Regions from separate parts of the Streptomyces sp. BK022 genome, predicted to be linked through region 2. Evidence: riboswitches for the same ligand, from Rfam matches in the RefSeq annotation. Region 2 holds a riboswitch; the other holds the start of a gene.
The links. Region 2 has a riboswitch for S-adenosylmethionine ahead of thrC (threonine synthase). Riboswitches for the same ligand answer to the same signal wherever they lie in the genome.
Positions count from the first base shown of each region.

Region 1: it holds a riboswitch for S-adenosylmethionine, as region 2 does, so the genes downstream of both, EV284_RS15420 (aminotransferase class V-fold PLP-dependent enzyme) here and thrC (threonine synthase) in region 2, are expected to answer to the same signal.

Region 1 is NZ_SHKU01000003.1:847,167-862,302, forward strand. Features, by position in the region: gene ctaD (cytochrome c oxidase subunit I) at 1-747, shown strand, start outside; gene EV284_RS15380 (cytochrome c oxidase subunit 4) at 744-1,142, shown strand; gene EV284_RS15385 (Ig-like domain-containing protein) at 1,303-2,565, shown strand; gene EV284_RS15390 (response regulator transcription factor) at 2,619-3,020, opposite strand; gene EV284_RS15395 (heme-copper oxidase subunit III) at 3,166-3,786, shown strand; gene EV284_RS15400 (c-type cytochrome) at 3,847-4,659, shown strand; gene EV284_RS15405 (Rieske 2Fe-2S domain-containing protein) at 4,656-5,714, shown strand; gene EV284_RS15410 (cytochrome bc complex cytochrome b subunit) at 5,711-7,348, shown strand; gene trpD (anthranilate phosphoribosyltransferase) at 7,498-8,562, shown strand; SAM riboswitch class IV at 8,672-8,788, shown strand; gene EV284_RS15420 (aminotransferase class V-fold PLP-dependent enzyme) at 8,958-10,313, shown strand; gene EV284_RS15425 (Lrp/AsnC ligand binding domain-containing protein) at 10,492-10,773, opposite strand; gene EV284_RS15430 (rhomboid family intramembrane serine protease) at 10,770-11,540, opposite strand; gene EV284_RS15435 (hypothetical protein) at 11,706-11,945, shown strand; gene EV284_RS15440 (NYN domain-containing protein) at 12,009-13,352, shown strand; gene EV284_RS15445 (C40 family peptidase) at 13,563-14,603, shown strand; gene EV284_RS15450 (C40 family peptidase) at 14,829-15,136, shown strand, end outside.
Region 2 is NZ_SHKU01000007.1:343,219-358,354, forward strand. Features, by position in the region: gene EV284_RS28125 (discoidin domain-containing protein) at 1-1, opposite strand, end outside; gene EV284_RS28130 (DUF1996 domain-containing protein) at 89-1,156, opposite strand; gene groL (chaperonin GroEL) at 1,427-3,049, opposite strand; gene EV284_RS28140 (cold-shock protein) at 3,325-3,528, opposite strand; gene EV284_RS28145 (MoaD/ThiS family protein) at 3,948-4,223, opposite strand; gene thrC (threonine synthase) at 4,220-5,494, opposite strand; SAM riboswitch class I at 5,512-5,669, opposite strand; gene EV284_RS28155 (glucosyl-3-phosphoglycerate synthase) at 5,806-6,750, shown strand; gene EV284_RS28160 (trehalose-6-phosphate synthase) at 6,824-8,239, shown strand; gene otsB (trehalose-phosphatase) at 8,240-9,100, opposite strand; gene EV284_RS28170 (DUF3263 domain-containing protein) at 9,150-9,374, opposite strand; gene EV284_RS28175 (extracellular solute-binding protein) at 9,410-10,660, opposite strand; gene EV284_RS28180 (ROK family protein) at 10,799-11,743, shown strand; gene nagA (N-acetylglucosamine-6-phosphate deacetylase) at 11,743-12,897, shown strand; gene EV284_RS28190 (1-phosphofructokinase family hexose kinase) at 13,016-13,945, shown strand; gene EV284_RS28195 (CBM35 domain-containing protein) at 13,959-14,879, opposite strand; gene cdgB (diguanylate cyclase CdgB) at 15,033-15,136, opposite strand, start outside.

The DNA.
Region 1 (15,136 bases), on a different contig from region 2:
TTCTCCTTCATGACGTTCCTCATCGCGGTCCCGACCGGTGTGAAGTTCTTCAACTGGATCGGCACGATGTGGAAGGGCTCACTGTCCTTCGAGACGCCGATGCTGTGGACGACCGGCTTCCTGATCACCTTCGTCTTCGGTGGTCTGACCGGTGTCATCCTGGCCTCGCCGCCGATGGACTTCCACGTCTCGGACTCGTACTTCGTGGTGGCGCACTTCCACTACGTGGTGTTCGGCACCGTGGTGTTCGCGATGTTCGCCGGCTTCCACTTCTGGTGGCCGAAGTTCACCGGCAAGATGCTGGACGAGCGGCTCGGCAAGATCACCTTCTGGACGCTGTTCATCGGCTTCCACGGCACGTTCCTGGTCCAGCACTGGCTGGGCGCCGAGGGCATGCCGCGCCGGTACGCCGACTACCTGGCGGCCGACGGCTTCACCGCGCTGAACACGGTCTCGACGATCGCCTCGTTCCTGCTCGGCCTGTCGATCCTGCCGTTCCTCTACAACGTGTGGAAGACCGCCAAGTACGGCAAGCCCGTCGAGGTGGACGACCCGTGGGGCTACGGCCGTTCGCTGGAGTGGGCGACCTCCTGCCCGCCGCCGCGGCACAACTTCCTCACCCTGCCGCGGATTCGCAGCGAGTCCCCGGCGTTCGACCTGCACCACCCCGAGATCGCCGCGCTGGAGCAGCTTGAGCACGCCGGTCACGGCGCCGCCATCGCGGGCAGCAAGGAGGCCGGCAAGTGAAGATCCAAGGTCGGATGTTCTTCTGGCTGAGCGTCTTCGTCCTGGTCATGGCCGTCGTGTACGGCGTGTGGTCGAAGGAGCCGGCCGGCACCACGGCGCTCTTCCTGGCCTTCGGCCTGTGCATCATGATCGGCTTCTACCTGGGCTTCACCGCCCGGCGGGTCGACGCGGGCGCGCAGGACGACAAGGAGGCCGACGTCGCGGACGGCGCGGGCGAGCTGGGCTTCTTCAGCCCGCACAGCTGGCAGCCGCTGTCCCTGGCGGTCGGCGGTGCGCTGGCCTTCCTGGGCATCGCGGTCGGCTGGTGGCTGCTGTACTTCTCGGCACCCCTGATCGCCATCGGCCTCTTCGGCTGGGTGTTCGAGTACTACCGCGGTGAGAACCGCACCCAGTAGGCGGCACGGCGACACAGCGCAGGACGCGGCGGGAGCCCGGACACTCCATCAGGAGGGTCCGGGCTCCTCCCTTTGCCGCGGTGTCCGTTTGCCGCAGTGTCTGTCCCTCGTACGGGTTACGTGCCGAGCCGGTGAGGTCTTCGTCTCATAGCGTGATCATATGAATCACACTGCGCGGACCCGCACCGTGGTCAGCTCCGCCATGCTGGTGGCCGCCCTCGGCGCGGGCGTCACCGGCTGCGGCTCGGACGGCAATGCCCTGTCGTCCAAGCCGTACGACGCGGCCGACCAGATCGTCTTCAACGCGCCCACCGACAAGGCGAAGCAGGTCGATCCGGACAAGCCCCTCGAGGTCACGCTCAAGAGCGGCGAGGGCCGGATCACCGACGTCACCGCCATGGACGCCACAGGCCGCTACGTGGCGGGCGAACTCGCCGCCGACGGCGGACGCTGGCACAGCACCTCCCCGCTGGCCGCCGACGCCCATTACACGGTCCGCGTGAGCACCGAGGACGAGGACGGCGCGCCCGGCCGCAAGGTCCTCGACTTCGACACCACCAAGACGGCGAGCAAGAAGAGCCTGGGTATCACCTTCGGGCCCGAGGCGGGGGAGTACGGCGTCGGACAGCCCGTCGTCGCCAACCTCGACCAGCCCATCAAGGACAAGGCCCAGCGGGCCGTGGTGGAGAGCGGGCTGCGGGTGGACTCCGTACCGGCCGTGCAGGGGTCCTGGTACTGGGTCAGCGACAAGGAACTCCACTACCGGCCCAAGGAGTACTGGCCCGCCCACGCCACCGTCCAGGTGCGCAGCAACCTCGACGGGATCAAGATCACCGACCGGCTGCGCGGTGGCAAGAGCAAAGACCTGAAGATCACCATCGGGGACAAGGTGGAGGCCATCACCGACGCCGCCACCCACCAGCTCACGTTCTACAAGAACGGCCAGGTGCTCAACACCATCCCCGTCACCACCGGCAAGCCCGGCTTCGAGACCCGCAACGGCGTCAAGGTGGTCCTGGAGAAGCAGTACTTCGTACGGATGCGCGGCACCACCGTCGGCATCGCCGAGGGCAGCTCCGACTCGTACGACCTGCCGGTGTACTACGCCACTCGCGTCACCTGGTCGGGTGAGTACGTGCACGCGGCGCCCTGGTCGGTCGGCTCTCAGGGCTACGCCAACGTCAGCCACGGCTGCACCGGCATGAGCACCGGGAACGCCGAGTGGTTCTTCGACCACGTCCGCGCCGGCGACGTCGTGAAGGTCGTCAACTCGGGCGGCCACGCCATGGAGGACTTCGGCAACGGCTTCGGCGACTGGAACCTGGACTGGAAGAAGTGGGGCACCGGCAGCGCCCTCTCCGGGGCCGCCCAGAACGGTTCCGCGCCCAGGGACTCCGTACGCCTGCGCCCCGCCGCCGCATGACGCTCCGGGGTGCGGGAGCCGGGCGGGTCCCCGCACCCCTTCAGCGGGCCGTTCTAGGCGTTCTGGAGGTGCTTGCGGCGCAGCAGGGAGGCCAGCGCCTCCGCGAACTCCATCGGGTCGACCGGCAGCGTCACCGCCGCGTCGGCCCGGCTCCAGGTCGCCAGCCAGGCGTCCTGGGGACGGCCCATGAGCAGCAACACCGGGGGAGCGCCGAAGACTTCGTCCTTGATCTGGCGGCAGACCCCCATGCCGCCCATGGGCACCGCCTCGCCGTCGAGCACGCAGACGTCGATGCCGCCCCGGTCCACCTCGCGCACCACGGCCTCGGGCGTGGCGCACTCGACGAACTCCACCAGCGGCACGTCCGGGGCCGGCCGGCGTCCGGCGGCGAGCCGTACCTGTTCGCGGGTGTTGGAGTCGTCGCTGTACACCAGCACGGTGGCGGTCGGCTGCATGCTTCCTCCGAGACGTCGGCGTCTTGCGGACAGGCCATTGTGGGCCGGATGCTACTCCTCCGGACAGCACGTCAACACCGGTACGACAGGCGAAGACACTCCGAACGGCACCCCCGGAGTGAGGGCGAGATAAGCGACCGACATAATGTCGGTCGTGGCGACAGCAACGACAGTAGATACCGGGCACGCGCACCCGTCGGTCAACCGGCCGAACCTCACCAGCGTCGGAACCATCATTTGGCTGAGTTCCGAGCTGATGTTCTTCGCGGCCCTCTTCGCGATGTACTTCACCGCTCGATCGGTGACCGGACTGGATCACTGGAAGGAGATGGCGCACGCGCTGAATGTGCCCTTCTCCGCGACGAACACCACGATCCTGGTGCTCTCCTCCCTGACCTGCCAGCTCGGCGTGTTCGCCGCCGAGCGCGGGGACGTGAAGAAGCTCCGCGGATGGTTCATCGTCACCTTCGTGATGGGTGCGATCTTCATCGGCGGACAGATCTTCGAGTACACGGAACTGGTGAAGAAGGACGGCATCTCGCTGTCCTCCGACGTCTACGGCTCCGTGTTCTACCTGACCACCGGCTTCCACGGCCTGCACGTGACGGGCGGACTCATCGCCTTCCTGCTGGTCCTCGGCCGCACCTACGCGGCCAAGAGGTTCACTCACGAGCAGGCGACCGCCGCCATCGTCGTGTCCTACTACTGGCACTTCGTCGATGTGGTCTGGATCGGCCTCTTCGCCACGATCTACTTGATCAAGTAGCGGGCAAGACCCGCACATCCAGAAGCACCGACGCAGAAGATCCTGACACCGGGGTAATCCGTGAAAAAGCTCTCCGCACGACGACGCCATCCGCTGGCGGCGGTCGTCGTCCTACTCCTCGCGCTGGCGGCCACTGGGGGGCTGTACGCCGCGTTCGCGCCCGCGGGCAAGGCGCAGGCCGATGAAACCTCCCAGTCCCTGACCATCAAGGAGGGCCAGAAGCTCTACGAGGTCGGCTGCGCAAGCTGCCACGGCACCGGTGGCCAGGGCTCCTCCGACGGCCCGAGCCTGGTCGGCGTCGGCGCCGCCGCGGTCGACTTCCAGGTCGGCACCGGCCGGATGCCCGCCTCCAGCTCGCAGATGGCCCAGATCCCGGCCAAGAAGCCGATCTACACCCAGGCCCAGATCGACCAGCTCGCCGCGTACGTCGCGTCGCTGGGCGCCGGCCCGAACGTGCCGACCAAGGAGCAGTACTCCAAGGACGGCGCGGACATCGCCAAGGGTGGCGAGCTGTTCCGCACCAACTGCGCGCAGTGCCACAACTTCACCGGCAAGGGTGGTGCCCTGACCAAGGGCAAGTACGCGCCGAGCCTTGAGGACGTCGCGCCCAAGCACATCTACGAGGCCATGCAGACCGGCCCGCAGAACATGCCGTCCTTCCCCGACACCACCATGACGGAGAAGAACAAGAAGGACATCATCGCGTACCTGAACGCGGTCAACAGCAGCGAGACCGAGAACCCCGGCGGCCTTGAGCTGGGCGGACTCGGCCCGGTCAGTGAGGGCCTGTTCGCCTGGATCTTCGGCCTCGGCGCGCTGATCGCGGTCGCCGTCTGGGTCGCCGCTCGGACCGCAAAGGCCAAGAAGTCATGAGTAGCCAAGACATTCCAGAAGAGAACCTGCCCGCCGCGCAGGACCACCCGCACGGCTCGGTGAGCGTCGCGGACGAAGAGACCCCGTTCGCCGATCCGGGCATGCCGCCGCACGAGCACCGTGCGCAGGACATCGACGAGCGGGCCGCCAAGCGGTCCGAGCGCGCGGTCGCCCTGCTGTTCACGATCTCGATGCTGGCCACCCTCGGCTTCATCGCGTCGTACGTGACGATCCCGCACGACAAGTCGATCTTCGTCTTCCCGATCGGTCACATCAGCGCGCTCAACTTCGCGCTCGGCCTGACCCTCGGTGTGGCGCTGTTCTGCATCGGCGCGGGCGCCGTCCACTGGGCGCGCACCCTGATGTCCGACGTCGAGATGGTGGCCGAGCGCCACCCGATCGCGGCGGAGCCCACGGTCCGCGCCCAGGTCTTCGACGACTTCCGCCAGGGAGCCGCCGAGTCCGGCATCGGCCGTCGCAAGCTGATCCGCAACACGATGTTCGGCGCGCTGGCCCTGGTGCCGCTCTCCGGCGTCATGCTGCTGCGCGACCTCGGTCCGCTGCCGCACAACTCGCTCCGCCACACGCTGTGGGCGAAGGGCAAGCTCCTCGTCAACGTCAACACCAACGAGCCGCTGCGTCCCGAGGACGTGGCCGTCGGCTCGCTGACCTTCGCCAAGCCCGAGGGCCTGGAGGAGACGGACGAGGACTTCCAGAACGAGATCGCCAAGGCCGCCCTGATGATCGTCCGGCTCCTGCCGAACGACATCAAGGACAAGCAGGAACTGGCCTGGTCCCACGAGGGCATCGTCGCGTTCTCGAAGATCTGCACCCACGTGGGCTGCCCGATCTCCCTGTACGAGCAGCAGACGCACCACGTGCTCTGCCCGTGCCACCAGTCCACCTTCGACCTCTCCGACGGTGCCCGAGTGATCTTCGGCCCCGCCGGTCACGCCCTGCCGCAGCTCCGCATCGGTGTGAACGACGAGGGCTACCTCGAGGCGCTCGGCGACTTCGCGGAGCCCGTCGGTCCTGCATTCTGGGAGCGCGGATGAGTACTGAAGCGAACGAAGCCCCCCGCTCGCGCGGGAAGGCGCCGGCCGGCGAGCGCGTCGCCGACTGGGCGGACGGCCGGCTGGGGATCTACTCCCTGGCCAAGGCCAACATGCGCAAGGTCTTCCCGGACCACTGGTCGTTCATGCTGGGCGAAGTCTGCATGTACAGCTTCCTCATCATCATCCTGACCGGTGTGTACCTGACGCTGTTCTTCCACCCGTCGATGAACGAGGTGGAGTACCACGGCAGCTACGTCCCGCTCCAGGGACAGCTGATGTCGGAGGCGTTCAACTCGACCCTGCACATCTCCTTCGACGTGCGCGGGGGTCTGCTCATCCGGCAGATCCACCACTGGGCCGCGCTGATCTTCCTCGCGGGCATGTTCGTGCACATGATGCGCGTGTTCTTCACCGGCGCGTTCCGCAAGCCGCGTGAGGTCAACTGGCTGTTCGGCTTCCTGCTGTTCGTCCTCGGCATGTTCACCGGCTTCACCGGTTACTCGCTCCCGGACGACCTGCTCTCCGGCACCGGTGTGCGCTTCACCGAGGGCGCGATCCTGTCCATGCCGATCGTCGGCACGTACATCTCGTTCTTCCTCTTCGGCGGGCAGTTCCCCGGTCACGACTTCGTGGCCCGGTTCTACTCGATCCACATCCTGCTGCTGCCGGGCATCATGCTCGGCCTGATGGTGGCGCACCTGATCCTGGTCTTCTACCACAAGCACACGCAGTTCGCGGGTCCGGGGAAGAAGGAGACCAACGTCGTCGGCATGCCGCTGCTGCCGGTGTACATGGCCAAGGCCGGAGGCTTCTTCTTCCTGGTCTTCGGTGTCATCGCGGTCATCGCGGCCATCACGCAGATCAACCCGATCTGGGCGATGGGCCCGTACCGGCCCGACCAGGTCTCCACCGGCGCCCAGCCCGACTGGTACATGGGCTTCGCCGAGGGTCTGGTCCGGTACATGCCGGGCTGGGAGATCAACTTCTGGGGCCACACGCTGGTCCTGGGCGTGTTCATCCCGCTGGTCCTGTTCGGTGTCGTGCTGATGGCCATCGCCGTCTACCCGTTCATCGAGTCCTGGGTCACCGGCGACAAGAGCGAGCACCACATCCTGGACCGCCCGCGCAACGCCCCGACGCGTACCGCGTTCGGCGTCGCCTGGGTCACGGTGTACATGATCGGTCTGGTCGGCGGTGGCAACGACCTGTGGGCCACCCACTTCCACCTGTCGATCAACCAGGTCACCTGGTTCGTCCGGATCTTCTTCTTCGCCGGACCGGTGATCGCGTTCATCGTCACCAAGCGGATCTGCCTCGGCCTCCAGCGCCGGGACAAGGACAAGGTGCTGCACGGCCGCGAGACCGGCATCATCAAGCGCCTGCCGCACGGTGAGTTCATCGAGGTGCACGAGCCGCTCAGCCAGGATCAGCTCCACACCCTGACGGCCCACCACCAGTACGAGCCCGCCGAGATCGGCCCCACGGTCGACGAGAACGGGGTCGAGCGCAAGGTGAAGCCCACCGAGCGGCTCCGGGTCAAGCTGTCCAACGCCTACTACGGCAAGGACAACCAGATCCCCAAGCCGACCGTCGACGAGTACAAGGAGATCACGAGCGGCCACGGCCACCACTGATCCCCGCGCGCGTCGCCACGCCACGGCCGAAGGGCCCCGTCCGGAACACCGGCGGGGCCCTTCGCCCTGTTCTGGCTGGATAGGGTGGGAGCGGGCACCCCGCGTGCCCCGGAACACCTGTTTTCCTCTCTCACACCCAGGAGCGGCTGATGAGCGCTGTGACCCCCGCTGGAGGCGACACCGCGGCGGGCCGTTCCTGGCCCGAGGTACTGAACGCCCTGCTGGAGGGGCGGGACCAGAGTGCCGACGCCACCGCCTGGGCGATGGACCGGATCATGCGCGGCGAGGCCACGGACGCCCAGATCGCGGGCTTCCTGGTGGCGCTGCGGGCCAAGGGCGAGACGGTCGAGGAGATCACCGGGATCGTCCGGGCGATGTACGACCACGCCAATGTGATCGAGGTGCCCGGCCGGACCGTCGACATCGTCGGCACCGGCGGGGACGGCGCCAAGACGGTGAACATCTCCACGATGTCCTCCATCGTGGTCGCCGGCACCGGCGCGAAGGTCATCAAGCACGGCAACCGGGCCGCGTCCTCCGCGTCCGGCTCCTCGGACGTGCTGGAGCGGCTCGGGGTGAACCTGGAGCTGACGCCCCGGCGGGTGGCCGAGGTCGCGGAGGAGGCGGGGATCACCTTCTGCTTCGCGGTCAAGTTCCACCCGGCGCTGCGTCATGTCGGCGCCGCCCGCGGCCAGCTCGGCATCCGCACGGTCTTCAACGTGATCGGTCCGCTGACCAACCCGGCGCGGGTGCGCTCCCAGGCGGTGGGCGTCGCCAACCTGGCCATGGCGCCGATCGTCGCGGGCGTCTTCGCCGAGCGCGGGAACTCCTCGCTGGTCTTCCGGGGCGAGGACGGGCTGGACGAGCTGACCACCACCTCGCCCTCGCGGGTGTGGATCGTGCGCGGCGGCAAGGTCACCGAGGAGGTCTTCGACCCGAGGGACGTCGGCATCGAGCTGGTGCCGGTGGACGCGCTGCGCGGCGGCGACCCGGCGTACAACGCCATGGTGGCCCGCAAGGTGCTGGAGGGCGAGCGGGGGCCGGTGCGGGACGCGGTGCTGCTGAACTCGGCGGCGGCGCTGGTCGCGCTGGACCCGACCGAGGAGCCGCTGGCGGACCAGCTCCGGGCGGGCATGGCGAGAGCGGCCGAGTCCATCGACTCCGGGGCGGCGGCGCGCACGCTGGAGCGGTGGGTGGCCGCCAGCAACCGGTAGGAGTCCCTTCTTCCGGCGGGGCGGGGAGCGGTCGCTCTCCGCCCCGCCGGTGTTCCGGCATCCGGACGGCGGTTGCGCCACGCCCGCCGTCCGGCTAGCTTCCTGATCAGGTCATGAGCGACAGCCATGCGGCCCCGGCCGGCTGTCCGGCAACCCTCCGTCCGTGGCGGGGTGCTCCGGGTGAGGACCAGGCCGTAGCCCAGAAGGTCTACGGCAAGCGCGGACCCCTCGATAACCAGGGGTCCTGGTCGTACGAGGGAGCTTTTTCCGTGAGCAAGCGAATGCGATAGGGCCGCCGAGCCCCGCCTCCGCGCACCCCCTTTCACCCTTCCTCCGGTGCCGCGTCCGCATGCCCTGCGCGCGGTGACTCCGGCCTGCCTCACGGGAGTTCAGCCATGTCCGTCTCCACCGCCTTCGCCCCCGCCCCCGCCCCCGCCGACGTCGTCCCCGCCCCGCTGCCGGTGCTCGGGCGGGACGTCCGCGTGCCGCTCGTCACCGGGGGAGAGGTCGGCTACGCCGCGCTCGACTACGCCGCCAGCGCCCCCGCGCTCCAGCGGGTCTGGGACGACGTCGCCGCCTACGCCCCCTACTACGGCAGCGTGCACCGGGGCGCCGGGCACCTCTCGCAGCTCTCCACCGAGCTGTTCGAGAACGCCCGCCGCACCGTCGCGGAGTTCCTCCACTGCCGGGACGACGACCAGGTGGTCTTCACCCGGTCCACCACGGACTCCCTGAACCTGCTGGCCCGCGTGCTGCCCGCCGGGTGCGAGGTGTTCGTCTTCGAGACCGAGCACCACGCCGCGCTGCTGCCCTGGCGCGAGGCCGACGTGACCTTCCTGGACGCCCCGCGCAGTCCCGAGGCGGCCGTGCAGACGCTGGAGCGGGCCCTCGCCGCCCGGGACACCGCGCGCCCCGCGCTGGTCTGCGTCACCGGTGCCTCCAATGTCACCGGCGAGGTGTGGCCGGTGCGGGAACTGACGGCCGCCGCGCACGCCTCGGGGGCGCGGATCGTGCTGGACGCGGCCCAGCTGGTGCCGCACCAGGCGGTGAGCGTGCGCGAGCTGGACGTCGACTGGATCGCGTTCTCCGGGCACAAGCTGTACGCGCCCTTCGGCTCCGGGGTGCTGGCCGGGCGGGCGGACTGGCTCTCCGCGGCCGAGCCGTACCTCGCGGGCGGCGGCGCCAGCCGCACGGTGGCCCGGCGGGCCGACGGCTCGGTGGCGGTGGAGTGGCACGAGGGCGCGGCCCGGCACGAGGCCGGTTCCCCCAATGTGATCGGCGCCTACTCGATCGCCTCGGCCTGCCGGGCGCTCGCCGAGGCCCGCCCCGAGGTGCTGGCCGCCCGTGAGCGGCACCTGCTCGGACTGCTCCGCTCGGGCCTCGCCGAGGTGCCCGGGGTGCGGGTGCTTTCGCTGTTCGGCGACGACGCCCCGCGCGTGGGCGTGCTGTCCTTCGTGGTGGAGGGCTGGAACAGCTCCCACCTCGCCGCCGCGCTCTCCGCCGAGTACGGCATCGGCGTCCGCGACGGCCTCTTCTGCGCCCACCCCCTGGTGCACGCCCTGCTCGGCACCGGCGCCGCCGAACAGGCCGGCTGCGGCACCGGCACCCTGAACGCCGTCCGCGTCAGCTTCGGCGCGGGCACCCCGGACGAGCACGTCACCCGCTTCGTGACGGCGCTCCGTGAACTGGTCACCCGGGGCGCCCGCTGGACCTACCGCACGGAGAACGGCCGCTGCGTGCCGGAGAGCTGAGCCCGGGCCGGGCGGCCGGCGCCGGTGCGGCGGGGGAGAGAAGTGAGAGGAGCGGCGCCGGCCCGGCCGGTACCCGGAGACCGCCGTCGGCCTGGCGGCGGCCCGACGGGGCACACGGCCCGCCGCGGGCAGGAGCCCGGCGGCGCCGAGCGGGATCGCGCGGCCGCCCCCGGAGGGGCTAGCTGTCGAGGCCGATGGCGAAGGCCGCTTCCAGGTCGTGCTGGGAGTAGGTGCGGAAGGCGACGTGGGTGTCGGTGCCCTCCACGCCCTGGATCTTGCTGATGCGGCCGGGGATGACCTCCGCGAGGTCCTCGTGGCGGGCCACGCGGACCATGGCGATCAGGTCGTAGGTGCCGGTGACGGAGAAGACCTCGCTCACGCTCTCCAGCGCGGCGATCTGCTCGGCGATCTCCGGAATCCGGTCCACGCTGGTCTTGATCAGGACGATCGCGGTGATCACGGCTGGTTCTCTCCCTTGGACGCCGTAGCCGGGGCGGCCCCAACTCTAGCCCCGCCCGGCCCGTCCTTCTCGCCCTGCTTCCGCCCGTACCTGAGCCAGGCGTAGCCGAAGCCCAGGCAGAAGCCGATCACATGGGCGAGGTAGGCGACGCCGGGGCCCTCGGGCGCGCGGCCCGCCGCGTACCACTGCAGCCCCGCCCAGAAGGGCAGCACCACCCATGCCGGGAAGCGCAGCGGGAGGAAGAAGAGGAACGGGAGGAGACTGGTGACACGGGCCCGCGGAAAGAGGTGGAGGAAGGCGCCGAGGACCGCGGAGATGGCCCCCGAGGCGCCGACCAGGGACTGCTCGGAGTCCGCGTTGGCCAGCGCGTACCCGAGCAGGGCGAGGTAGCCGCAGCCGACGTAGAAGAGGGCGAACTCGACGCGGCCCATCCGTTCCTCGGTGAGCACGCCGAAGACGAAGAGGAACAGCATGTTGCCGAGCAGATGTACCCAGCTCCCGTGCACGAACAGCGCGGTCACCGGGGTGAGCGCCTCGCGCACCGGCTCCGCGAGGAGCCCGGCCGGGATCACCCCCCAGTGCCGGAAGTACGCCCGCTGCGCCGCGAGCAGCGCGTCCCCGGTGCCGTACGTGTGGGTGAAGCCGGAGGCCGGGCCCAGCAGGAAGATCAGGCAGCACAGGGCGATGAGGCCGTACGTCAGCGGCGCCGGGGTGCCCCGGACCGCCCTGACGGTCCGGGCGGCGGTCGTGCTCCACTCTCTGATCATGAATACAGAGCATGACGTAACCGGACGCACCGGTACAGACCGCCTCGCCGCTTCGGACAGGCGGGCGGCGAACACCCGGCAGGCCGTAGGGTTACGGCCACACGCGCCGGGACCCCGGCGCGCCGTAAGTCCGCCGGACGCGACGAGAAGGAAGCGAGCTGCGCCATGACGGTTCCTCCGCCGACCGCCACGACACGCTGGCGCTGCACCCTGTGCGGCAACCTCACCCGGTTCGACGTGACCCGTTCCTCCAGGGCCGTCGAGTACGTCCACCTCGACCTGGCCGGGGAGCCGACCGTCGAGGAGCGCGAGGTGGTCAGTGAGACCATCGAGTCGGTCCGCTGCCGCTGGTGCAACGCGGTGGACCAGGTGGAACTCGTGGACAGGCCGGGCGCCGCCTCCTGAGGGCGGGGCGGTCCGCGCGGGATCGGGCAGGTAACGGGCATGTCGGGCATTGGGGTGCGACGGATGGTGGAGACCGCGGGCGGGGGGCCGGAGGACGGCACCGCCGAGGTGCTTGACCGTCCGCTGCCCGACGGCGTGCGGCGCCGGGTCGTGGGAATCGTCTCGGACGCCTTCGGCGCCCTGACCCTGGCCGAACTGCCCGCCCCCCTGCGGCAGTACGCCCGGTTCACACCGAACCGGCGGGCCAAGTTCGCCGGGAACGCGATGGCCGCCGCGCTGGAGACCGAACGTCTCTTCCGGCAGCGGATCGCCGAGCGCTACAAGGAGACCCAGCCCGAGCTGTGCGGCGCGCTGGAGGCGGGCTCACCGCCCCCGGCCGCCGACCCCCTCGACGTCGCGGCCGCCGCCTACGTGCTGCGCCCGCCCGGCTGGGCCAAGCTGGTCGCCGCGGCCGGCGAGGAGGCCCAGCGCGCGGACGCCGAGCGGGTGGACGAGGAGAGCCGCGCCGAGCTGGAGAAGCTCCGCGAGGAACTGGAGCGGGCCCGCGAGCACGCCCGTGCCGAGACCGCCCGGCTGCGCGCCGAGCTGGACGCGGCCAAGAGGGAGGCCGACGCGCTGCACCGCAAGCTGCGCTCGGCCCTGAGCGACGTCAAGCGCGGGGAGGCCGCGCTGCGCAAGGAGCGTGCCGAGACCGAGTCCGCGCGGGCCGAGGGTCAGGCGGCCGTCTCCGCCGCCGAGAGCGAGTCCCGCCGGCTCAAGACCCGCCTGGGCGAGTCGGAGGCCGCGCTGGAGGCGACCCGTCGCGCGGTCCGCGAGGGCCGCAGCGTGGAGGACATGCGGGTACGGCTGCTGCTCGACACCGTCCTGGAGGCGGCCCAGGGGCTGCGCCGTGAACTCGCCCTGCCGCCGGTGTCGGTGCGTCCGGCCGAGACCGTGGACGCGGTCGAGCCGGGCCGGATGACGCCGAAGGACATCGCCGCCCGCGCCCTGTCCGAGCACGACCCGGCCATCGTCGACCAGTTGCTCGCGCTGCCGCAGGCCCACCTGGTGGTCGACGGCTACAACGTCACCAAGACCGGCTATCCGCAGATGCCGCTGGAGAAGCAGCGCCTCAGACTGCTCGGCCAGCTCTCCGCGCTCGCCGCGCAGACCGGCGCCGAGGTCACCTGTGTCTTCGACGGCGCCGAACTGGCCGCCCCGGTACTGCTCGCGCCGCCGCGCGGGGTGCGGGTGCTGTTCTCCAAGCCGGGCGTGACGGCGGACGAGCTGATCCGCCAGCTCGTGCGCGCCGAACCGCCGGGCCGGCCGGTCATCGTCGCCTCCACCGACCGCGAGGTGGCGGACGGCGTCGCGCGCGCCGGAGCACGCCCCGTGGCCTCTGCGGTACTTCTCAAGCGACTGTCCTGAACGCCCGACCGACGTGTGACCTGCCCCAATTGAGGGCTTCTGTGGGCGACGGAAAGTCAACCTCCTGTCACGCCCGGTGCGTTGAGTGCAAAATATGCAGGGAGGGACTGGATTTTTTGCTGTGAGGATTTGAACTGATCACAACTGGGTCACTAGGGTCGGTTCGAACCTCCGAGCGGGTGATCACTCACAAGAAGGAGTTCCTCCTCCGTGGCGTCCCATCGTCGACCCAAGCAGCCGAGCCGGACGCGTGTCACCGTGCTCACCACCGCGGCGGCAGCCGCCGTCGCGCTGAGCGCGAACGCGGCCAACGCGGCCCCGAGCGAGAAGCCGGGCAAGACCGAGGTGAAGGCGCAGGTCGACAAGCTCTACGAGCAGGCCGAGCAGGCCACCGAGAAGTACAACGGCGCCAAGGAGAAGCAGGAGAAGCTCCAGAAGGAGATCTCCACGATCCAGGACGACGTCGCCCGCGGCCAGCAGGACCTCAACAAGCTGCGCGACGGCCTCGGTTCGCTCGCCACCGCCCAGTACCGCAGCGGCGGCATCGACCCCTCGGTCCAGCTCTTCCTCTCCGCGGACCCGGACGACTACCTCGACAAGGCGTCCACGCTCGACCAGTTGAGCGGTCAGCAGGTCGAGGCGCTGAAGAAGATCCAGGACAAGCAGCGCGAACTCGCCCAGGAGCGGGCCGAGGCCACCGAGAAGCTCAAGGACCTCGCCTCCACCCGCACCGAGCTGGGCAAGAAGAAGAAGGAGGTCCAGGGCAAGCTGGGCGAGGCGCAGCGCCTGCTCAACACCCTGACCGCCAAGGAGAAGCAGGCGCTCGCCGCCGAGCAGCAGCGTGCCGACCGCTCCTCCAGCGAGCGCGTCCAGCTCGGCCACGCCGTCCCCGCCTCGGGCCGCGCCGGAGCCGCGTTCTCCGCCGCCCAGAGCAAGATCGGCACCCCGTACGTCTACGGCGCCACCGGCCCCTCCTCGTACGACTGCTCGGGTCTGACCTCCTGGGCCTACGCCCAGGCCGGTGTCTCCATCCCGCGCACCTCGGAGGCGCAGGCCAACATCGGCACCCGGATCTACTCCACGAGCGACCTCCAGGTCGGCGACCTCGTCTTCTTCTTCAACGACATCCACCACGTCGGTCTCTACGCGGGCAACGGCCAGATCCTGCACGCCCCGCGCACCGGCACGGTCGTCCGCTACGAGTCGATGAGCACCATCGGCGGCCCGTTCATGTTCGGCGTCCGCGTCTGACACCCTCGCCACACCCGCCCGAACGGGCGAATCACGGCACCGCGCGACCCCTGGCGCCCCGCCGCTGACCTGCGTCGGCGCCGGGGCGTCACCGTGTGTGCGCACGGCGGTCGTTGGCCGGTGGGTGCCGCTGCGGCTACTGTCTGGCGCGTTTCCCCGGCACCGAGGGCCCCCGCCCGTCCGCGCGCGGGGGAACGGTTCCCGTCGTCCAGGGGAAGGACCGCCGTGGCGTCCCATCGCCGTCCCGCAACATCCGGATGCGACCGGGGCGCGGCCGCCCTGTGCGTGCTGTCGGCCGCGGCCGCCGCCCTCGGCGCCGTACCCGCCGCCCACGCGGCGCCCCGCGACGGCGCCCGCGCCGAACTGGACCGGCTCTACGCCCAGGCCGAGCGTGCCACCGAGGACTACGACCGGGCCGACGAACGCGCGGACAGGCTGCGCCACGAGGTCCGTGACGCCCAGGACCACATCGCCCGCACCCAGCAGCGGGTCAACTCCCTGCGGGAGCAGCTCGGTTCGCTGGCCGGAGCCGA
Region 2 (15,136 bases):
TGAGTGTCCGTCCGGTGTGCGGGTGGGGGGATGGAGCGGGGTCCCGCCGGCCGGGCCGTGTACCGGCCGGCGGGAAGGGTGCTCGGGATCAGGGGAGCCGGTAGTTCGCGTCGAGGGCGGCGCCGGCCTCGGGGTGCGTCTGGTCGTAGCCCCGGGCGTCGCACTGGAGGGCGCCGACGACGCAGTGGTCCACGAGCGCCTTCAGGGTCGGCGCGTCCCACGCGTTGAAGAAGTCGTAGTGGAACGAGTAGCCCGCTCCGCTCGACAGCTTGACCTGGCTCATGTCCCCGTTGACCGGGAAGGCCATCTTGAACTCGATCATCGGCAGGGCGACGGGGTGGTCGTCCGGGCAGATGTTGTTGTTCGTGCCGGGGTTGACCACCGGGTACGCCATGTGGCTCTGGTGGTTCGGGGTGTCCAGGTACTTGCCGTCCCAGCAACTGGGGGCCTGGAAGCGGATGTTGAGCTGGACGTCGGCCCGGTTCGGGCACTGGGCGGGGAAGTCGGTGTTGAAGTAGCTGTCACCGCACTCCCAGCCCTCGACGAAGCCGCGGTGGGCGCGGAACTCGGCCGCCGACTGCATCGGGCTGCCGACGACGAAGCGCAGCCCCTTCGGGAAGGGCCGCACGCTGGTGTAGTCGGTGACGCCCGCCTTGTAGTAGATGGTCTGCGGGCCGACCGGCAGCACCGGCGTACCGCCCTTGAGCAGGGTCGGCATCCAGTAGGCCGACTTGTCGCCGGGCGCCTTGCAGGTGGTGCCGCCCGTGTCGAGCGAGGCGGTGGTGCTGGCCGCGTTCGTGGTCGTGTTGCCCATGAACGTGTGGTCGTGCGACTTGCCCGGCTGGCCCGGGTAGACGATCGGGTCGTCGGGGCGGGTGTGGGTCACCGAGCAGTTCGCCTGGAACTCGTGGAAGTACCGGTGCGGTGGCTCGGCCTTGGAGGGGACGACCCCGGTCACCGGCGGGTTCGCCGGGATGTATCCGTCGCCGTCGGGGTCCTCCGGCGAGTACTGCGTGGAGACGGGCATCGCGTGAGCCGTGTGGACCGGCCCCGCCGCGGGGTCGGCGCTCATCGCCACGCCGGCCAGGCCGAGCGAGGTGAGGACCAGCGCGCTGGACACCAGTAATCCTGAGACGATCTTCGATCTCCGTGCCATGGAGACCTCCTGCCACGTCGATGGGGACGGTGGGGGTCGGGCGGCCGGGACCGGCGAGAGGGACGACGCCGTCCGCGACCGTCCGCGTGACGGTCCATCACATGTGCCGTGGAATCCAGGAGAGCGCTCTCCCGTCGTGGAGTGTTGTGGCGGTCCGGCGGGGGTGTCAAGGGAGGTGACGGAAACCGGTGCGCCCCCTGGAGACGCCGAAGGGCGGCACCTCCCGCGGGGGAGGTGCCGCCCTGGCGACGGACGGTTGATCCAGGAGGATCAGAAGTCCATGTCACCGCCCGGCATGCCGCCCGGAGCGGCCGCGCCGGCCTTCTCGGGCTTGTCGGCGATGACGGCCTCGGTGGTGAGGAAGAGCGCGGCGATGGAGGCCGCGTTCTGCAGCGCGGAGCGCGTGACCTTCGCCGGGTCGATGATGCCCTCGGCGATCATGTCGACGTACTCGCCGGTCGCGGCGTTCAGGCCGTTGCCGACGGGCAGGTTGCGGACCTTCTCCACGACGACGCCACCCTCGAGACCACCGTTGACGGCGATCTGCTTGAGCGGGGCCTCCAGCGCGAGCTTGACCGCGTTGGCACCGGTCGCCTCGTCGCCCGACAGCTCCAGCTTGTCGAAGACCTGGCCGGCCTGGAGCAGGGCCACGCCACCACCGGCGACGATGCCCTCCTCGACGGCGGCCTTGGCGTTGCGCACGGCGTCCTCGATGCGGTGCTTGCGCTCCTTGAGCTCCACCTCGGTGGCCGCACCGGCCTTGATGACCGCCACGCCGCCCGCGAGCTTCGCCAGGCGCTCCTGGAGCTTCTCGCGGTCGTAGTCCGAGTCGGAGTTCTCGATCTCGGCGCGGATCTGGTTCACGCGGCCCTGCACCTGCTCCGAGGAGCCGGCGCCGTCCACGATCGTGGTCTCGTCCTTGGTGACGACGACCTTGCGGGCGCGGCCCAGCAGGTCCAGGGAGGCGTTCTCCAGCTTGAGACCGACCTCCTCGGAGATGACCTCGCCACCGGTGAGGATGGCGATGTCGCCGAGCATGGCCTTGCGGCGGTCGCCGAAGCCCGGAGCCTTGACGGCGACGGACTTGAAGGTGCCGCGGATCTTGTTGACCACCAGGGTGGAGAGGGCCTCGCCCTCGACGTCCTCGGCGATGATCAGCAGCGGCTTGCCCGACTGCATGACCTTCTCCAGCAGCGGGAGCAGGTCCTTGACCGAGGAGATCTTGGAGTTGGCGATGAGGATGTACGGGTCCTCGAGCACCGCCTCCATGCGCTCCATGTCGGTCGCGAAGTAGGCGGAGATGTAGCCCTTGTCGAAGCGCATACCCTCGGTGAGCTCGAGCTCCAGACCGAAGGTGTTGCTCTCCTCGACGGTGATGACGCCTTCCTTGCCGACCTTGTCCATCGCCTCGGCGATGAGCTCGCCGATCTGGGTGTCGGCGGCGGAGATGGAGGCGGTGGAGGCGATCTGCTCCTTGGTCTCCACGTCCTTGGCCTGCTCCAGCAGGGCGGTGGAGACGGCCTCGACGGCCTTCTCGATACCGCGCTTGAGGGCCATCGGGTTGGCGCCGGCGGCCACGTTGCGCAGGCCTTCCTTGACCAGGGCCTGGGCCAGCACGGTCGCGGTGGTCGTACCGTCGCCGGCGACGTCGTCCGTCTTCTTGGCGACTTCCTTGACCAGCTCGGCGCCGATCTTCTCGTACGGGTCCTCGAGCTCGATCTCCTTGGCGATGGAGACACCATCGTTGGTGATCGTGGGGGCGCCCCACTTCTTCTCGAGGACGACGTTGCGGCCCTTGGGGCCGAGCGTCACCTTGACGGCGTCCGCGAGCTGGTTCATGCCGCGCTCGAGGCCGCGCCGCGCCTCCTCGTCGAACGCGATGATCTTGGCCATGTGAAGTGGTCCCTCCAGGACTGGGGGTGATTCCTTCGGACCGCGCCCGCGCCCGCGACGGACGGCTCGCCGGCCTCGTGGTTCCTTGCCCCACCCGGCCTGCGGGCCTCACCGACCCGGTCCTTCGTTGTCACTCTCACCTTCAGAGTGCTAACGCAATGATTAGCACTCCCCCAGGGCGAGTGCAAGCGCCTTCGGGGGATCAGGACGGGACTTAACAGGACGAAGGGCCCGCACCCTGTACGGGTACGGGCCCTGCGCTCAGCTGGAGACGTTCAGGCGGTGACGCGAACCATGTCGGCCTGCGGGCCCTTCTGACCCTGCGAGATCTCGAACTCGACCCGCTGACCCTCTTCCAGGCTGCGGTAGCCGTCCATCTGAATCGCGCTGTAGTGGACGAAGACGTCCGCACCACCGTCGACCGCGATGAAGCCGTACCCCTTCTCCGCGTTGAACCACTTGACGGTGCCCTGAGCCATGGCTAACTCCCCTATTACTGGCCCTTGCGCAGATCCACACCTCGTGAACCTGGGTCAGACCTCGCCCCCCAATCCTCCGGGGGCGTGCGCCGGAACGCGTCGACCGCGGCTGAATGTATCTGTCCAACTGCCGTCTGCAACAGGTCAATCGGACGAGAATTCTGGACGGACACAGTCCGGAATCTGCCGCAACTTCGGCTGAATTCGGGGCAAGTCGGGCCCCATAAATGCAACAAATGCCGCACATTACCCGCGCATTTTGGCTGCTTCTTGTCGGGCCGGCGGCATGAATCAAGGGCGCCCGGTCCGCGGGACCGGGAGCGCGTTCCCCAACTCTACCGCGCTCAATCACGCAGAATGGCCCCCTCCGTTTGTCTTGCGAAGGGGGCCACACAGAGGACCATTACCGACGGTAAATTTCAGCCGCCGGCGACCGCCGGAATGATGGAGACACCCGCGCCGTCGGGCGTGGCGGTCTGAAGTCCGCCCTCGAAACGCACGTCGTCGTCATTGACGTAGACATTCACGAACCGGCGCAGCCTGCCCTGGTCGTCCAGGACGCGGGCGGAAATGCCCTGGTGGCGCTTCTCCAGGTCCTCGATGACCTCCGCGAGCGTGCCGCCCTCGGCGGCGACCTCGGCCTGGCCGCCGGTGTAGGTACGCAGGATGGTCGGGATGCGAACGGTCACGCTCATGCGAGGCCAGCCTCTCGGAAGGAGTCCAGGTTCGGGCGGATGGTCGCGGACAGGCCGGTACCGGCGACCGCGTCCAGGGTCTTGAGGCCGTCGCCGGTGTTGAGGACGACGGTGGTGAGCGAGGGGTCCAGCGCGCCGGACTCGATCAGCTTGGCGGTGACGCCGACCGTCACCCCGCCCGCCGTCTCGGCGAAGATGCCCTCGGTGCGGGCCAGCAGCTTGATGGCGTCCACGATCTGCGGGTCCGTCACATCCTCCACCGCCCCGCCGGTGCGGCGCGCGATGTCCAGCACGTACGGCCCGTCGGCCGGGTTGCCGATGGCGAGGGACTTGGCGATGGTGTCCGGCTTCTGCGGCCGCACCACGTCGTGTCCCGCCTTGTAGGCGGCCGACACGGGCGAGCAGCCCTCCGCCTGGGCGCCGAAGATCTTGTACGGCCTGTCCTCGACCAGGCCGAGCGCGATCAGCTCCTTCAGCCCCTTGTCGATCTTGGTGAGCTGGGAGCCGGAGGCGATCGGCACCACGAGCTGGTCGGGCAGCCGCCAGCCGAGCTGCTCGCAGATCTCGTACGCCAGCGTCTTGGAACCCTCGGCGTAGTACGGGCGCAGGTTGACGTTGACGAAGCCCCAGCCCTCGCCGGCCGGGTCGCCGATCAGCTCGGAGCAGAAGCGGTTCACGTCGTCGTAGTTGCCCTCGATGCCGACCAGCTCACCGCCGTAGACCGCGGCCATGACGACCTTGCCCTGCTCCAGGTCGTGCGGGATGAACACGCAGGAGCGCAGGCCGGCGCGGGCGGCGGCGGCGCCGACGGCCCCGGCCAGGTTGCCGGTGGAGGAGCAGGAGAGGGTGGTGAAGCCGAAGGCGCGGGCGGCCTCCAGCGCCTGGGCGACGACGCGGTCCTTGAAGGAGTGCGTCGGGTTGCCGGAGTCGTCCTTCACGAACAGCCCGCCGGTGACGCCGAGTTCACTCGCCAGGCGGTCGGCCTTGACCAGCGGGGTCCAGCCGGGGTTGAGGTTCGGCTTGTCGGCCACGTCGGCGGGGACGGGCAGCAGCGGGGCGTAGCGCCAGATGTTCGCGGGGCCGGACTCGATGCGCGCCCGGAGCTTCTCGGTGTCGTACGCGGAGAAGTCGTAGGCGATCTCCAGCGGTCCGAAGCACTCCTCGCAGGCGAAGACGGGACCGAGCGGGACGCGGTGTCCGCACTCCCGACAGCTCAGGGCGGCGGCGGGTCCGAGATCGACGGTGGGGGTGGCGACAGTCTGCACAGCCATGGAGGCGAGGCCCTTTCTCCTCATCTTCCTCACGACGCATCTCGCCGTGAGACGGATTTGGCACCTTCCCTAGCCGGGAGCCTCGCGCGTGCCGCGGTGTGTCGCGCACGGGAGACCGGCTGGAGGGTTGCCGGGGCTTCATCGGGCCGTTTCCCTCTGCCCCTCTGGATGAGCGGTATTCGGTTGTGGACGCCGTCCGACCTCGACATGCGATGGTCATCGGCGTTGTTCAAGACTGTAACCGAAGGCCAGGAGAGTTGAAGGTGTCGTCCGAACCGCGAGATGGATCAGGCAGTGAGGAGCCGCAGACCATGATGGAAGAAACCGAGCGCTGGCTGGCCACCCGCTCCTGGTCCGTGGCCGACCGCCCGCTGCACCGCGTGCTGGCCGCCAAGCAGCGGTCCGGGCAGCGCGTCTCCGTGGTGCTGCCCGCGCTGAACGAGGAGGCGACGGTCGGCGAGATCGTCTCCGTGATCCGCCACGACCTGGTCTTCCAGGCGCCGCTGGTGGACGAGATAGTCGTGGTGGACTCCGGGTCCACCGACCGCACCGCCGAGGTGGCCGCTGCCGCGGGCGCGCGGGTGGTGCACCGGGACGAGATCCTGCCCCGGCTGCCCGCCGTGCCCGGCAAGGGCGACGTGCTGTGGCGCTCCCTGCTGGCGACCGACGGCGACATCATCGCCTTCGTGGACGCCGATCTGCGCGAGTTCTCCTCCGACTTCGTGCTCGGCATCGTCGGCCCGCTGCTCACCGATCCGGGGATCGACCTGGTCAAGGCGATGTACGACCGTCCGCTGGGCGGCGCCGCCGGGCAGGGCGGCCGGGTGACCGAGCTGATGGCGCGCCCGCTGCTGAACATGCACTGGCCGCAGCTCGCCGGGTTCGTGCAGCCGCTGGGCGGGGAGTACGCGGCCCGGCGCTCCCTGCTGGAGCGGCTGCCGTTCCCGGTGGGGTACGGGGTGGAGCTGGGCATGCTGGTGGACTCGCTGCACCTGGTCGGGCTGGACGCGCTGGCCCAGGTGGACGTGGGCGTGCGCAAGCACCGGCACCAGGACGGGCAGGCGCTCGGCCGGATGGCCGCCGCGATCTACCGCACCGCGCAGCTCCGGCTAGCGCGCGGGCACCTGGTGCGGCCGGTGCTGACCCAGTTCGAGCGGGGGGTGAGCGGGTTCGAGCCGCGTACGTACTCCGTGGACACCGAGGAGCGGCCGCCGATGGCGGAGATCGCGGAGTACGCGGCGCGGGAGGTGGCGTGAGCGGGCCGTATACGGTCCGGCTCGCCGGTCGCGCGTACGTTTGAGCATTTGTGGGCCGGGCTAGGTTGAGGCCATGGCTACGCAGGGTGCTGAGGTGCTGGTCGCGTCCAATCGCGGCCCGGTTTCGTACACGGTGGGTCCCGACGGGTCCCTGAGTTCCCGCCGGGGCGGCGGCGGTCTCGTCTCGGGGCTGTCGGCGATCGGTCCGGACACGGACGCGGTGTGGGTGTGTGCCGCGCTCGGGGACGGCGACCGGGAGGCGGTGCGGCGCGCGGGCGGCGGACTGCTGCCCGCCGAGGACACCGGCGGCCAGCGGGTGCGGATGCTGGACATCGACGCTGGGGTCTACGCCGACGCGTACAACGGGATCGCCAACTCCGCGCTGTGGTTCGTGCACCACATGATGTACCAGACGCCGCTGGAGCCGGTGTTCGACGCGGAGTTCCGCCGGCAGTGGGACGCCTACCGGTCCTACAACCAGGCGTTCGCCGAGGCGCTGGCCGAGGAGGCGGCGCCGGGGGCGGCGGTCCTGGTCCAGGACTACCACCTGGCGCTGGCCCCCCGGATGCTGCGCAAGCTCCGCCCCGACCTGCGCATCGGGCACTTCTCGCACACCCCCTGGGCGCCGCCGGACTACTTCCGCCTGCTCCCCGACGACATCGCGGCCGAGCTGCTCACCGGCATCCTGGGCGCGGACCGGGCGGCCTTCCTGACCCGGCGCTGGGCGGACGCGTTCACCGACTGCTGCCACGCGGTCCTGGGTCCGGGCATCCCCTCGGGTACGGAGATCGGGGTGCACGGGCTCGGCGCGGACGCGGAGTTCCTGCGGGAGCGGGCGCACCGGGCCGACGTGGACGAGCGGATGGCGGTGCTGCGCGAGCAGATCGGCGAGGGGCGCCGGTCGATCGTCCGGGTGGACCGCACCGAGCTGTCCAAGAACATCGTGCGGGGCCTGCTGGCGTACCGCCGCCTCCTGGAGGACCACCCCGAGTGGCGCGAACGCGTGGTCCACGTCGCCTTCGCCTACCCCTCCCGCCAGGACCTCGCCCTGTACCGCTCCTACATGGACGAGGTACGCCGGGTCGCGGAGCAGATCAACGCCGAGTACGGCACGCCCGGCTGGACCCCGGTCCTGCTCCACCTCGACGACGACTTCGCCCGCTCCCTGGCCGCGTACCGCCTTGCCGACGTGGCCCTGGTGAACCCCATCCGCGACGGCATGAACCTGGTCGCGAAGGAGGTCCCGGTCGTCTCCGACGAGGGCGTGGCCCTGGTGCTGTCCCGCGAGGCGGGCGCCTACGAGGAGCTCTCCGAGCACGCGATCACGGTCAACCCGTACGACGTCGTCGGCACGGCCGAGGCCCTCCACGAGGCCCTGACCCTCCCGGACGCCGCCCGCGCCGAACGCTCCAAGCACCTCGCCGACGCGGCGACGGCGCTGCCCCCGACCAAGTGGTTCCTGGACCAGCTGGACGCGCTGCGGGGCTGATCAGCCGGTGCGGTCCGCGAGGGCGGCGAGCAGGTTCACCACGCCCTCCGGGCCGTCCACCACCAGGTCGGCGCGTTCGGCCAGTTCCGTCACCTCGCTGCTGCCGCTGCACACCAGGAGGCACGGGACGCCCTCGGAGCGGAGTTTCTCCAGGGCCGCGAAGGCGGGGAGATCGCCGAGGTCGTCGCCGGCGTAGAGGACGGACTCGGCGCCGGTGGCGCGGAGGTGGTCGAGGAGGGCCACGCCCTTGTCCATGCCGGGCGGGCGGATTTCGAGGACGAGACGGCCGGGTTCGACGATGAGGCCGTGGCGGGTGGCGAGGTCGGTGAGGGGGGCCCGGAGGGTTTCGAAGGCGGCTTCGGGATCCTCTGCGCGGCGGGTGTGGACGGCGACCGCGCGGCCCTTCTCCTCGATCCAGGTGCCGGGCCAGGCGCCCGCCCGGTCCAGCACGCCGGGGAGTTCCGCGCGGACCGCGGCGATGCCGGGGTGCGGGGCGGGCGCGGTGACGTCTCCGGTCGCGGCGTCCCAGCGCTCGGCGCCGTAGTGGCCGAGGACGACGAGGTGCTCCAGGCCGGGGACCCCGGCGAAGCCGCCGTTGCGGACCGCCACCCCGGCCGGGCGGCCGGTGACCACGGCGACGGAGGCCACCTTCGGCGCGAGCGCGGCCAGCGCGGGCACCGCGCCGGGGTGGGCGCGGGCCTGGTCGGGGTCGGCGACGATGGGGGCCAGGGTGCCGTCGAAGTCGAGGCCGATCACGGCGGTGCGGGGTTGCCGGAGCAGCGCCCGCAGGCCGTCGCGGCCCGCCTGGGTCACCGGTACCGGCAGCGCGCTGTCCTCGGCGGTGTTGTCAGGGTTGCCCATAGGGCGACACTATCCGCGCCGGGCCGCCCTCACGCCTCCGAAAGGGGCTCTACCGCTGCGACCTTCGCGCCTCGCGGACCCGCCGCAGCCGGTTGACCGTCACCGGGTCGTGCCGGAGGGCACGCTCGTCGTCCAGCAGGGCGTTGAGGAGCTGGTAGTAGCGGACCGGGGCCAGCCCGAGCTGCTCGCGGATGGCGCGCTCCTTCGCGCCGGGGCCGGGAAAGCCCCGGCGCTCCAGCGCGAGGATCGCCTTCTCACGGCTGCCGAGTTCCATGCCGGCAACCGTAACCCCGACCGCTGACAGCGGGCTCAGCGCTGGGACTGGGCCGTGCTGTCGGCGGCCGTGGCGGCGGCCTGGAGCCGGGTGAGGACGCCCGCGGGGCTGCCGTCGGGGGAGACCGCCTGCCCGATGTCCTTCTTCACGGCGGCGCTGACCGCCGCCCAGGAGGTCTTGTTCACCGGGTACTGCTCGGCGGTCGGCAGCTGCTCCAGGAAGGCGCGCAGCGGCGCGTCGGACGGGGCGTCCGACTGGCTCATCGCCTCGGACGCGGAGGTGGTGACGGGCAGCAGACCGTACTTGCGGGAGAAGTCGAGCACGTTCTTCTGCTCGTACACGAAGTCCAGGAAGCCGCCGATCTGGCGCGCGTGGCCGTTCTGCCTGAAGGCCAGCATCCAGTCGGTGACACCCATCGCGGCCCGCGCCCGCCCGGTGCGGCCCGGCATCGGGACCATGCCGAACTTCACGCCCTTCGCCTCCACCTGCCGGATCAGCGTGGGGTGGCCGTTGAGCATGCCGACCTGACCGTCCGCGAACGCGGCGAACGCGGCGGCCCGGTTGAGCCGGCCGGGGGCGACGGGCCCGGTGAGCCCCTTGCCCACCAGGTCGTCCTTGAGCCAGGTGAACGTCTCCCCGTTCAGCGCGGAGTCGATCGTGTAGGTGCCGATGTCGTCGGTGTAGCCGCTGCCGCCGCTGAGCAGCCACTGCATGGTCTCGGCCTGCGCCTCCTCCGGGCCGAGCGGCAGCGCGAACGGGTACTTCACGCCCTTGGCCTTGAGCGCCTCGGCGTCGGAGGCCAGCTCGTCCCAGGTGGTGGGCGGGGTGATCCCGGCCTGCCGGAACAGCGACTTGTTGTAGAAGAGCACGCGCGTGGAGGCCGCGAACGGCATCGCGTACGGCGTGTGGTTCCAGTCCCCCGCGTCGGCGAGCTGCGGCACGAAGTCGGCCTGGGTGCCGATGGAGAGCGTGTCGGACATCGGGTACAGCTTCCCCGAGGCCGCGTAGTCGGCGTACGCGCCGATCTGGGCCATGTCGGGGGCGTTCCCGGAGTCGACCATCTCCTTCACCTTGGCGTCGACGTCGTTCCAGGAGTAGACGCTGACCTGGACCTTCACATCGGGGTGCTTCGCCTCGTACGCGTCGACCAGGGCGGACCAGTACTTCTTGGAGCTGTTGGCGGCCGAGTCGCCGTAGTCGGCGGCGACCAGCTTCAGGGTCACCTGGGAGGAGCCCGTGCTCCCACAGCCGCCGAGCAGCGCCGTCATGCCCAGTGCGGAGACCACCGCGATCGTTCCTGCCGTAAGCCGACGCACCCTCAGAACCCCTGTCCCCTTGGTCAGACCATTCGATTTCGAACGCATAAGGTCTACACCACGTGAGTGGACTAGACCTTTCTCGGGTCGGCGGGTCACACTGGGCCGGTGAGACATGTCATCGCCCTGGACGTGGGCGGTACCTCGATGAAGGCCGCGCTCGTCGGCGAGGACGGCGCGGTGCTGCACCGCGCCCGCCGCGCGACGGACCGTGAGGGCGGACCGGACGCGGTCGTCGACGGCCTCCTCGACTTCGCCGCCGACCTGCGCGCGCACGGCGCCGAGCACCTCGGCGCCCCCGCGCTCGCGGCCGGCGTCGCCGTCCCCGGCACCGTCGACGAGGCGAACGGCACCGCCCTGTACTCGGCCAACCTCGGCTGGCGCGACGTACCGCTGCGCGCGCTGCTCACCGAGCGGCTCGGCATGCCCGTCGCCCTCGGCCACGACGTGCGCACCGGCGGCCTCGCCGAAGGCCGGGCCGGGGCCGGCCGGGGCACCGGCCGCTTCCTCTTCGTCGCGCTGGGCACCGGCATCGCCGGGGCGATCGGCCTGGCCGGCGGTGTGGAGGCGGGCGCGAACGGCTTCGCCGGGGAGATCGGCCACATCGTGGTACGCCCCGGCGGCCGCCCCTGCCCGTGCGGCCAGACCGGCTGCCTGGAGCGGTACGCCTCCGCGGCCGCCGTCGGCACCGCCTGGGCGGCGGCGAGCGGCCGCGCGGACGCGGACGCCGCCGACTGCGCGCGGGCCGTCGCCGCCGGGGACCCGGACGCGGCCCGCGTCTGGACCGAGGCGGTCGACGCGCTCGCGGACGGCCTCGTCACCGCGCTCACCCTGCTCGACCCCGGCACACTGATCGTCGGCGGCGGGCTCGCCGAGGCCGGTGACGTGCTGTTCCGGCCGCTCGCCGCGGCCATCGAGCGCCGGATCACCTTCCAGGGCGCGCCCGTCCTCGTCCCGGCCGCGCTCGGTGACGGCGCCGGGTGCCTGGGCGCGGCGCTGCTCGCCCGGGACCTGCTCCGGCACATCCCCCAGACCACGGAGGTACGCACCTGATGGCCGACAACAGCGCACGCCCGCTGGTGCTCACCGGCGGCACCGTGGTGCTGCCCACGGGCGAGGTGCCGGGCGGGCGGGTCGCCGTCGACGGCCGCCGGATCGCGGAGCGCGCGCCCGAGGGCGCCGACGTGCTCGACGTGACCGGCCACTGGGTGGTGCCCGGCTTCGTGGACCTGCACAACCACGGCGGCGGCGGAGCCGCCTTCTCCGGCGGCGCCGAGGACGCGCTCACCGCCGTCCGCACCCACCGCGAACACGGCACGACCACGCTGGTCGCCTCCACCGTCACCGACGACCTGGACGTACTGGCCCGCCAGGCCGGGATGCTGGCCGAACTGGCCGAGCAGGGCGACATCGCGGGCATCCACTTCGAGGGGCCGTTCATCTCCCCGTGCCGCAAGGGCGCGCACTCCGAGGCACTGCTGCGCGACCCGGACCCGGCCGCGGTCCGCAAGCTGGTCGACGCCGCGCACGGCCACGCGAGGATGGTCACCCTCGCCACCGAACTGCCGGGCGGCCTGGACTCCGTCCGCCTGCTCGCCGAGCACGGCGTGATCGCGGCCGTCGGGCACACCGACGCGAGCTACGAGCAGACGGTCGCCGCCATCGACGCGGGCGCCACCGTCGCCACCCACCTCTTCAACGCGATGCCCCCCATCGGCCACCGCGACCCCGGCCCGATCACCGCGCTCCTGGAGGACGGCCGGATCACCGTCGAGCTGATCAACGACGGCACCCATCTCCACCCGGCGGCACTGCAGTTGGCGTTCCACCACGCGGGCGCCGACCGCGTCGCCTTCATCACCGACGCGATGGACGCGGCGGGCTCCGGCGACGGCCGCTATCTGCTCGGCCCGCTGGAGGTCGAGGTGCGCGACGGCGTGGCCCGGCTGGTGGAGGGCGGCTCCATCGCGGGCTCCACGCTGACCCTGGACCGCGCCTTCCGGCGGGCGGTCACCGTGGACCGCCTCCCGGTCGCGGACGTGGTCAGGGCGCTGTCGGCCAACCCGGCCCGGCTGCTCGGCATGGCGGACCGGGTCGGCTCGCTGGAGCCCGGCAGGGACGCCGACCTCGTGCTGCTGGACGGCGACTTCGCGCTCAAGGGCGTCATGCGCCGGGGCGAATGGGTGGTCACGCCCCAACTGCCCTGATCCGTACCCGGCTTCATCAGACGGCGTCCGTCCCTCAACTGGGCCGGACGCCGTCTCTTTGGCATGATCGGGGCCCCGGAAACCGAGGCGTACGGACCAGCGAGGGAGGTCGGACCGGGTGATCCTGACGGTCACGCTGAACACCGCTCTCGACATCACGTACCGCGTGGCGTCGCTGCGCCCGCACGCCGAGCACCGGGTGTCGGAGGTCGTGGAGCGGCCCGGCGGCAAGGGCGTCAACGTGGCCCGCGTGCTCGCCGCGCTCGGGTACGCGGTGACGGTCGCCGGTTTCACGGGCGGCCCGACCGGCCAGGTGCTGCGCGAGCGGCTCGCGGCCGCGCCGGGGGTCACCGACGCGCTGGTGCCGGTCACCGGACCGACCCGCCGCACGGTCGCCGTCGTGGACGAACTCACCGGGCGGACCACCCAGTTGAACGAGCCCGGTCCGCACATCGGCGCCGCCGAATGGGCCGCCTTCCTGCGCGCCTACGACACTCTCCTCGCCGACGCCCGGGCGGTCGCCCTCTGCGGCAGCCTGCCCCCGGGCGTGCCGGTGGGCGCGTACGCGGGGCTGATACGGGTGGCCCGGTCGGCCGGGGTTCCGGTGCTGCTGGACACAAGCGGGGAGCCGCTGCGGCGCGGGATCGCCGCCCGGCCCGACATCGTCAAGCCCAACGCGGCGGAACTGGCCGAGCTCACCGGCTCCCACGAGCCGGCCCGCGCCACCCGCGACGCCCGCCGCCGGGGGGCCCGGTCGGTGGTCGCCTCCCTGGGCCCGGACGGTCTGCTGGCCGCGACCCCCGAGGGCCACTGGCGCGCCGCCCCGCCCGCCCGCCTGCGCGGCAACCCGACCGGCGCGGGCGACGCGGCGGTGGCGGGCCTGCTGTCGGGCCTGGTCGACGGCCTCCCCTGGCCCGACCGCCTCACCCGCGCCACCGCCCTCTCGGCGGCGGCCGTACTGGCGCCCACGGCAGGTGAGTTCGACCCGGCGGACTACGCACGCCTGCTGACCGCGGCCACGGTGACAGATGAGGAGTCGGCGGCGTAAAAGCCCGTACGGGCTAGTTGCGCCAGCCCTTCTCCAGCCAGAACTGGTCCAGGTTGACGTCGCACTGGTTGCCGCTGCCGCACGAGATGCTGATCGTGTTCGAGCCCTTCTGGAGCTGGAGGTTGGCCCAGGTGTGGGTCCAGCCGCGCTCCCAGTCGCCCTCGGGGGCGTGGGCGAAGTTCGACATGTTCAGCGGGCGGTTCTGCGAGGTGCCGTTGATCGTCAGTGTGGTGTTGGCGTCCTTGCCCGGCACGCCGTAGTTGACGTTGAGCGTGTACTTGCCCGGCTTCGGCACGTCCACCGTCCAGGTCACCGACGCGCCGACCTGGTTCAGGCCGCCCACGTAGGAGCCGCCCGCCGACTTAGCGCCCTTGACGTCGGAGGCCGGGGCGGCGCCGCCCGCCAGCTGTACCGCGTCGTCGACCGCGTCGGCCTTCGGCAGCTCGCCGGCCTCGCCGGTGCTGGTCGCCTTGGGGCTCCCCGTGGCCTGCTGCGACTGGGTCGGGGAGGCGTCCGCCTGGTCGCCGCCCTTGTCGTCGTCGGAGTTGCCGTTGAGCATCGCGATGCTGATGCCGATGACGACCGCCGCGACCACCGCGATGGCGCCGATCAGCAGACCCTTGGTGTTCGGCCCGCGCCGCCCGCCGCCACCGCCGCCGTGCGACGACTGCCGGGAGGCGGGAGCACCGCCGGGCATCGTCTCCGGTGCCTGGTAGTGGGCCGCGGTCGTCTGCCCGTAGCCGCCCTGCTGCGGGGCGGGCTGCTGCGGCTGGCCGTACCGGCGCTCACCGACCGGGCGCACCCTGTTGACCGCGTTGGGATAGCCGTAACCACCGGACGGCGGCTGGGCCCCCCGGGCCTGGCCGTCGGCGTACAGGTAGCCGAACGGGTCGTCTTCCTCGGGCTTGCTCGCGCCGTTGTCGCCGGGCGTCATCCCTGGGTACTCCTCAACAAGTGCGGGCGGGCGGGGTACGGGGTTGGAATGGCGAGCCTACCCTCCCGCACACCCCGATTCGCTCGGACGGGGGACCCCCGAACGGACGCCCGGAGCGCGGAGCCCGGCACTGTCAGCGCACTGACCAGGGTTTCACCCGGCACGCCGATGCTGTTTGGGACGAGATCGTTTCTCAACGTACATCCGCTCGTCGGCGGACTTCAGCACTTCGTCGGCCGTCATCCCGCAGTGCGCCC